DNA from 2 places in the Pseudomonas sp. rhizo66 genome. Region 1 is predicted to be linked to the other one. Evidence: predicted binding sites of a transcription regulator. Region 1 holds the regulator's gene; the other holds the start of a gene.
The links. Region 1 encodes sigma-54, which starts transcription at its own class of promoters, with help from an activator protein. Its sites were predicted from a motif close to ANTGGCATNNANNTTGCTNT; they were not measured.

Region 1 (3,411 bases):
GATCAAACGCATGATTAATGCCCGTTCTGCTCGCTCAGGACGACCTGATACAAGGCTTCGCTACTCGGTGCGCTGCGCAGTTTTTCGCGCACTTCCTTGCGATCAAGCATGCTGGCGATCTGACGCAGCAACTCCAGATGCGCATCGGTGGCAGCCTCCGGGACCAGCAGGACGAACAGGAGGTCAACCGGTGCGCCGTCAATGGCGTCGAAATCAATTGGAGCGTCAAGGTGCATCAGCGCACTGATCGGTGCTGTGCAACCCTTGAGGCGGCAATGGGGGATGGCGATGCCGTTACCAAAACCGGTAGAACCGAGTTTTTCACGGGCAATCAACGCCTCGAAGACATCTTGCATCTCCAGATCCGGCACTTCTCGGGCGATCAGGTTGGCAATTTGTTCGAGGGCTTTCTTTTTGCTGCCGCCCGGCACGTTCACGAGGGAACGGCCGGGGGTCAGGATACTTTCAAGTCGGATCATGGGGTGGGGGGTTATCGACCGGTCGCGCCCTGGAGCAGGCTCTGGGTCTTTTCCTTATGCTTTTTGAGTTGTTTATCCAGCTTGTCGGTCAAGGCGTCGATCGCCGCGTACATATCGGTATGTTCCGCGTTGGCGACCACTTCGCTGCCGGGTATATGCAAGGTGGCTTCGATTTTCTGCTTCAGCTTTTCGACGCACATCGTGACCTGCACGTTGGTGATCTTGTCGAAATGGCGCTCCAGTCGTTGGAGTTTTTCCTCGATATAGGCGCGCAGAGGTTGGGTCACTTCCAGTTGGTGTCCACTGATGTTGACTTGCATACAGCTTCTCCTTCGTTGCCAGTGCATAAAGCGGCAGGCTGGATAGCCTGCCACTGGAACGCTGTAACGTGGCTTACATCAACCGCTTGCGTTCGCTCGAAGGCGCGATCCCGAGGGATTCGCGGTACTTGGCGACGGTGCGGCGAGCCACCTGAATGCCTTGTGCCTCCAGTAAACCAGCGATCTTGCTGTCACTCAACGGCTTTTTCTGATTTTCCGCGGCAACCAGTTTTTTGATGATCGCGCGGATCGCCGTGGACGAGCATTCGCCGCCTTCGGAGGTACTGACGTGGCTGGAGAAAAAGTATTTCAGTTCATAAATACCGCGCGGGGTATGCATGAATTTCTGCGTAGTCACCCGGGAAATCGTCGATTCGTGCATGCCGACCGCTTCAGCGATGTCGTGCAGGACCAACGGTTTCATGGCTTCGTCGCCGTATTCCAGAAAACCGCGCTGATGCTCGACGATCTGGGTGGCTACTTTCATCAGGGTTTCGTTGCGGCTTTGCAGGCTCTTGATGAACCAGCGGGCTTCCTGCAACTGATTGCGCATGAAGGTGTTGTCGGCGCTGGTGTCGGCACGGCGGACGAAACCGGCGTACTGGGCGTTGACGCGCAGACGCGGCACCGATTCCTGATTGAGTTCGACCAGCCAGCGCTCGTTGTCCTTGCGCACGATAACGTCGGGGACAACGTATTCGGCTTCGGTGGACTCGATTTGCGAGCCCGGGCGCGGATTGAGGCTTTGTACCAGTTCGATGACCTGGCGCAGCTCGTCTTCCTTGAGCTTCATCCGGCGCATCAACTGGCTGTAGTCGCGGCTGCCGAGCAGGTCGATGTAATCGCTGACCAAACGTTTCGCTTCAGCCAGCCAAGGCGTCTTGGCGGGTAACTGACGCAATTGCAGCAACAGGCATTCACTAAGGTTGCGCGCACCAATGCCGGCCGGTTCGAACTGCTGGATACGGTGCAGAACGGCTTCGATTTCGTCGAGTTCGATGTCCAGTTCCGGATCGAACGCCTCGAGAATCTCTTCGAGGGTTTCATCCAGATAGCCCTGATTGTTGATGCAATCGATCAGGGTGACGGCGATCAGGCGATCGGTGTCGGACATCGGTGCGAGGTTCAGTTGCCACAGCAGGTGGCTTTGCAGGCTCTCGCCGGCCGAGGTGCGGGTGGTGAAGTCCCACTCGTCGTCATCGCTGCTCGGCAGGCTGCTGGCGCTGGTCTGGTAGACGTCTTCCCACGCGGTATCGACTGGCAGTTCGTTGGGGATACGTTCGCTCCAGTCACCTTCCTCGAGGTTGTCCACCGTCGGCGCGGTTTCCTGATACGAGGGTTCCTGGATCTCGGTGTTGGGCTTCTGTTCGGCGTTGTCGGCCATTGGGTCGGAATTGTCGAAGTCGTCGCCTTCTTCCTGGCGTTCGAGCATCGGATTGGATTCCAGCGCCTCCTGGATTTCCTGTTGCAGATCCAGGGTCGACAATTGGAGCAGGCGGATGGCCTGTTGCAGCTGCGGTGTCATCGTCAGCTGCTGGCCCATTCTCAAGACTAGCGATGGTTTCATGGCAGGGGCTTAACACCTTATTCGCCGGCGCTATGCGCCATCCACTACAGGGCGCCGAAGCGCCAAACTTAAGCAAATTATATGCCTGAAACTGAAGTGTTTGCCTAGAGCGCTGTAACAATTAAAGCGTATTAAATCCTGCTTGAATCGATACAGCGCCCCGGCGGCGCACCGGGCACTGTTGCGCTTACAGGCGGAACTCGTGGCCCAGATACACTTCCTTGACCAGATCGTTGGCCAGGATGGTTTCTGCGTCGCCTTCAGCGATCAGTTGACCATCGTTGACGATGTAAGCGGTTTCGCAGATATCCAGCGTCTCACGGACGTTGTGGTCGGTGATCAACACACCGATACCCTTGGCCTTGAGGTGGTGGATGATCTGCTTGATGTCGCCGACCGAGATCGGGTCGACACCGGCGAACGGTTCGTCGAGCAGGATGAATTTCGGTGCAGTTGCCAGCGCGCGAGCGATTTCCACGCGGCGGCGTTCACCACCGGACAGGCTCATGCCAAGGTTGTCGCGAATGTGGCTGATGTGGAATTCCTGCAGCAGGCTTTCCAGCTCCTTGCGACGGCCGGCCTTGTCGAGCTCCTGACGGGTCTCGAGGATGGCCATGATGTTGTCGGCCACCGACAGTTTGCGGAAGATCGACGCTTCTTGCGGCAAATAGCCGATGCCAGCCTTTGCACGACCGTGCATCGGCTGATGGCTGACGTCCAGATCATCGATCAGTACGCGGCCCTGATCGGCCTGTACCAGGCCGACGATCATGTAGAAGCACGTAGTCTTGCCGGCACCGTTGGGACCGAGCAGGCCAACGATCTGGCCGCTGTCGATCGACAGGCTGACGTCACGCACGACCTGGCGGCTTTTATAGGCCTTGGCCAGGTGCTGAGCTTTCAGAGTTGCCATTACTGGGTTTTCTCGTCGGTTTTCTTCTTCGGCTGGATCACCATGTCGATGCGCGGACGCGCCTCGGTGACCTTGCTGCCGGTAGCGCGACCGGCGCTGGCCAGTTTCTTCACGGTGTCATAGACGATTTTC
Region 2 (3,411 bases), on a different contig from region 1:
AGGTCAAGGGCGACGTCTTTCTGGCCGACATCGCGCCGCTGCAATCGGAACACGACGACAGCGAAGCCATGGCTGGTGCGGTGTTGACCTTGCACCGCGCCGATCGCGTCGGCGAGCGCATCTATAACGTGCGCAAGCAGGAATTGCGTGGCTTCGACAGTATCTTCCAGAGTTCGAAAGTGATGGCTGCCGTGGTGCGTGAAGCACGGCGCATGGCGCCACTCGACGCGCCGCTATTGATTGAAGGCGAAACCGGCACCGGCAAGGAATTGCTCGCGCGTGCCTGCCACCTCGCCAGCCCGCGCGGGCAGTCGCCGCTGATGGCGCTCAACTGCGCAGGGCTGCCGGAATCGATGGCCGAGACCGAGCTGTTCGGCTATGGCCCCGGCGCCTTCGAAGGCGCGCGGGCCGAAGGCAAGCTTGGACTGCTGGAATTGACCGCGGGCGGCACGCTGTTTCTCGATGGCGTCGGGGAAATGAGCCCGCGCCTGCAGGTGAAGCTGCTGCGCTTTCTGCAGGACGGCTGCTTCCGTCGCGTGGGCAGTGATGAAGAGGTTTATCTGGATGTGCGGGTCATCTGCGCGACGCAAGTGGACTTGTCCGAGTTGTGCGCGCGCGGCGAGTTTCGGCAGGACTTGTATCACCGCTTGAACGTGCTCTCCCTGCATATCCCGCCGCTGCGCGAATGCCTCGACGGGTTGACGCCGCTGGTCGAGCATTTCCTCGATCAGGCCAGTCGGCAGATCGGTTGTTCGCTGCCGAAACTGGCGCCGGCGGCGATGGATCGACTCAGTCATTACCATTGGCCGGGCAACGTGCGACAGCTGGAGAACGTGCTGTTCCAGGCGGTTTCACTGTGCGATGGCGGTACGGTGAAAGCTGAACATATTCGTCTGCCGGATTATGGCGTGCGTCAGCCGCTTGGCGATTTCTCGCTGGAAGGCGGGTTGGACGAAATTGTCGGGCGCTTCGAGAAAGCGGTGCTGGAGCGGCTGTATTCCGAGCACCCGAGCAGTCGACAGTTGGGCAAGCGGCTCGGTGTTTCGCACACCACCATTGCCAACAAGCTGCGTGAGTATGAAGTCGGCAAAGATCCCGAAGCTTAAGATCAAAAGATCGCAGCCTTCGGCAGCTCCTACAGGAATACGCATTTCAAATGTAGGAGATGCGGCACGCTGCGATCTTTTGATCTTTTGCCGCCAAGCGGCATAACACCGCCGGTTTTTCGACTTCGATACATTTCAAATTTCCTCTCGCCATCCCTCAAGTCCTTTGTTTACCGGGCCTCTGTGCGCCAGAAAAAAGTTGGTCTGCAAATTGCTTATGGCTCAGCAGTAAAGCGGTGGGCGGCAAACGTCCGGCATGCAGAGGAAAGAGTGTGGACAAGTACCTTTATGTGGCAATGACCGGCGCCAGCCAGAACGCACTGGCGCAGAAGGCGCATGCCAACAACCTGGCGAACATCTCCACCAACGGTTTTCAGCGCGACCTGGAACAGGCGCGTTCGATGCCGGTGTTCGGTGACAGCTTTCCGGCGCGTGCCTTTGCCATGAGCGAACGCCCTGCCACGGATTTCACCCCGGGCTCGCTGGTGCAGACCGGTCGTGACCTCGATGTCGCCGTCACCGGCAATGGCTGGATCGCCGTGCAGAACCCCAACGGCGGCGAAAGCTACGTGCGCACAGGCAGCCTCAACGTTGACGCCCTCGGCGTGCTGCGCGCCGGCAACGGCATGCCGGTGATGGGCAATGGCGGGCCAATCGCCGTGCCGCCCGAGCAGCAGATCGAAGTCGGTGAAGACGGCACCATCAGTATTCGTGCGATGGGCGAAGGCCCGCGCGTCATGGCGGAAGTCGACCGGATCAAACTGGTCAATCCGGACATCAAGAACATGAACAAGGGCCTCGACGGTTCGATTTACACCAAGGACGGCCAACCGGCGCCGGCCGATGCCAACGTCAAACTGGTGTCGGGTTTCCTGGAGTCGAGCAACGTCAACGCCGTTGAAGAGATGACCTCGGTGCTGGCCCTGGCCAAGCAGTTCGAGTTGCACGTCAAGATGATGAACACCGCCAAAGACGACGACCAGGCCATGGCTCGGGTCTTGCAGATCAGCTAATTATCAGAACGTCGCGCCGAAAAACAGGCGCACGAGGAGAATCGAATGCTTCCGGCTCTATGGGTTGCCAAAACCGGTCTGTCCGCCCAGGACACCAACCTGACCACCATTTCCAACAACCTGGCGAACGTGTCGACCACGGGTTTCAAACGTGATCGTGCCGAGTTCCAGGACCTGCTCTATCAGATCAAGCGTCAGCCAGGCGCTCAGTCGACCCAGGACAGCGAACTGCCGTCGGGTCTGCAACTGGGTACCGGTGTGCGCATTGTCGGCACCCAGAAGAACTTCACCGCCGGCAGCCTGCAAACCACCGAGCAGCCGCTGGACATGGCCATCGACGGTCGCGGTTTCTTCCAGATCCTGCAGCCGGACGGCACCACGTCCTACACCCGTGACGGTACCTTCCACCTCGATTCCAACGGCCAGATCGTCAACGCCAGCGGTTTCGCTCTGGAACCTGCCATCGTTATCCCGAACGACGCCCAGACCTTCACCGTCGGCCGTGACGGTACTGTGTCGGTGACCATCGCTGGCAACCCGGCAGCGCAAGTGATCGGCAACCTGCAAACCGCCGACTTCATCAACCCGGCCGGTCTGCAAGCGGTGGGTAACAACCTGTTCCTGGAAACTGCCGCTTCCGGCGCGCCGCAAGTCGGCACCCCGGGTCTGGCCGGTTTCGGTACCACCCTGCAGAACACTCTGGAAACCTCCAACGTCAGCACTGTTGAAGAGATGGTCAACATGATCACCACTCAGCGCGCTTACGAGATGAACTCCAAGGTGATCTCCACCGCTGACCAGATGCTCTCGTTCGTAACGCAGAATCTGTAATCAAGTCTATGAGGCGGCCATGAGGTCGCCTGCAACACCGTGAGGTAGGGTCATGAATCGCTTTGTATCTGTTCTGGCATTGAGTGGGGTCGTCTCGCTCGCGGGCTGCGTCGCTCCGACGCCCAAGCCCAATGACCCTTATTACGCCCCGGTGTTGCCGCGCACGCCGCTGCCGGCTGCCGCCAATAACGGCTCGATCTATCAGGCCGGCTTCGAGCAGAACCTGTACAGCGACCGCAAGGCTTTCCGCGTTGGTGACATCATCACCATCACCCTCAACGAGCGCACACAGGCGAGCAAGAATGCCAACTCGCAGATGGACAAGAACAGCGATAACAAGGTCGGTCTGACCTCGTTGTTCGGCTCCAGCCTGACCACCAACAACCCGATCGGGGGCAACGACCTGAGTCTGAACGCCGGTTACAGTGCTGACCGTTCGACCAAGGGCGACGCCAAGTCGG

Region 2: the regulator sigma-54 is predicted to act here: its motif matches at 1,305-1,324, upstream of QZR14_RS21985 (flagellar basal body rod protein FlgF).

The regions. Positions count from the first base shown of each region.
Region 1 covers NZ_JAUJWZ010000006.1:206,353-209,763, forward strand. The annotation lists gene rapZ (RNase adapter RapZ) at 1-12, opposite strand, end outside; gene ptsN (PTS IIA-like nitrogen regulatory protein PtsN) at 15-479, opposite strand; gene hpf (ribosome hibernation-promoting factor, HPF/YfiA family) at 491-799, opposite strand; gene QZR14_RS09755 (RNA polymerase factor sigma-54) at 873-2,366, opposite strand; gene lptB (LPS export ABC transporter ATP-binding protein) at 2,554-3,279, opposite strand; gene lptA (lipopolysaccharide transport periplasmic protein LptA) at 3,279-3,411, opposite strand, start outside.
Region 2 covers NZ_JAUJWZ010000019.1:107,566-110,976, reverse strand. The annotation lists gene QZR14_RS21990 (sigma-54-dependent transcriptional regulator) at 1-1,106, shown strand, start outside; gene QZR14_RS21985 (flagellar basal body rod protein FlgF) at 1,379-2,119, shown strand; gene flgG (flagellar basal-body rod protein FlgG) at 2,165-2,950, shown strand; gene flgH (flagellar basal body L-ring protein FlgH) at 3,003-3,411, shown strand, end outside.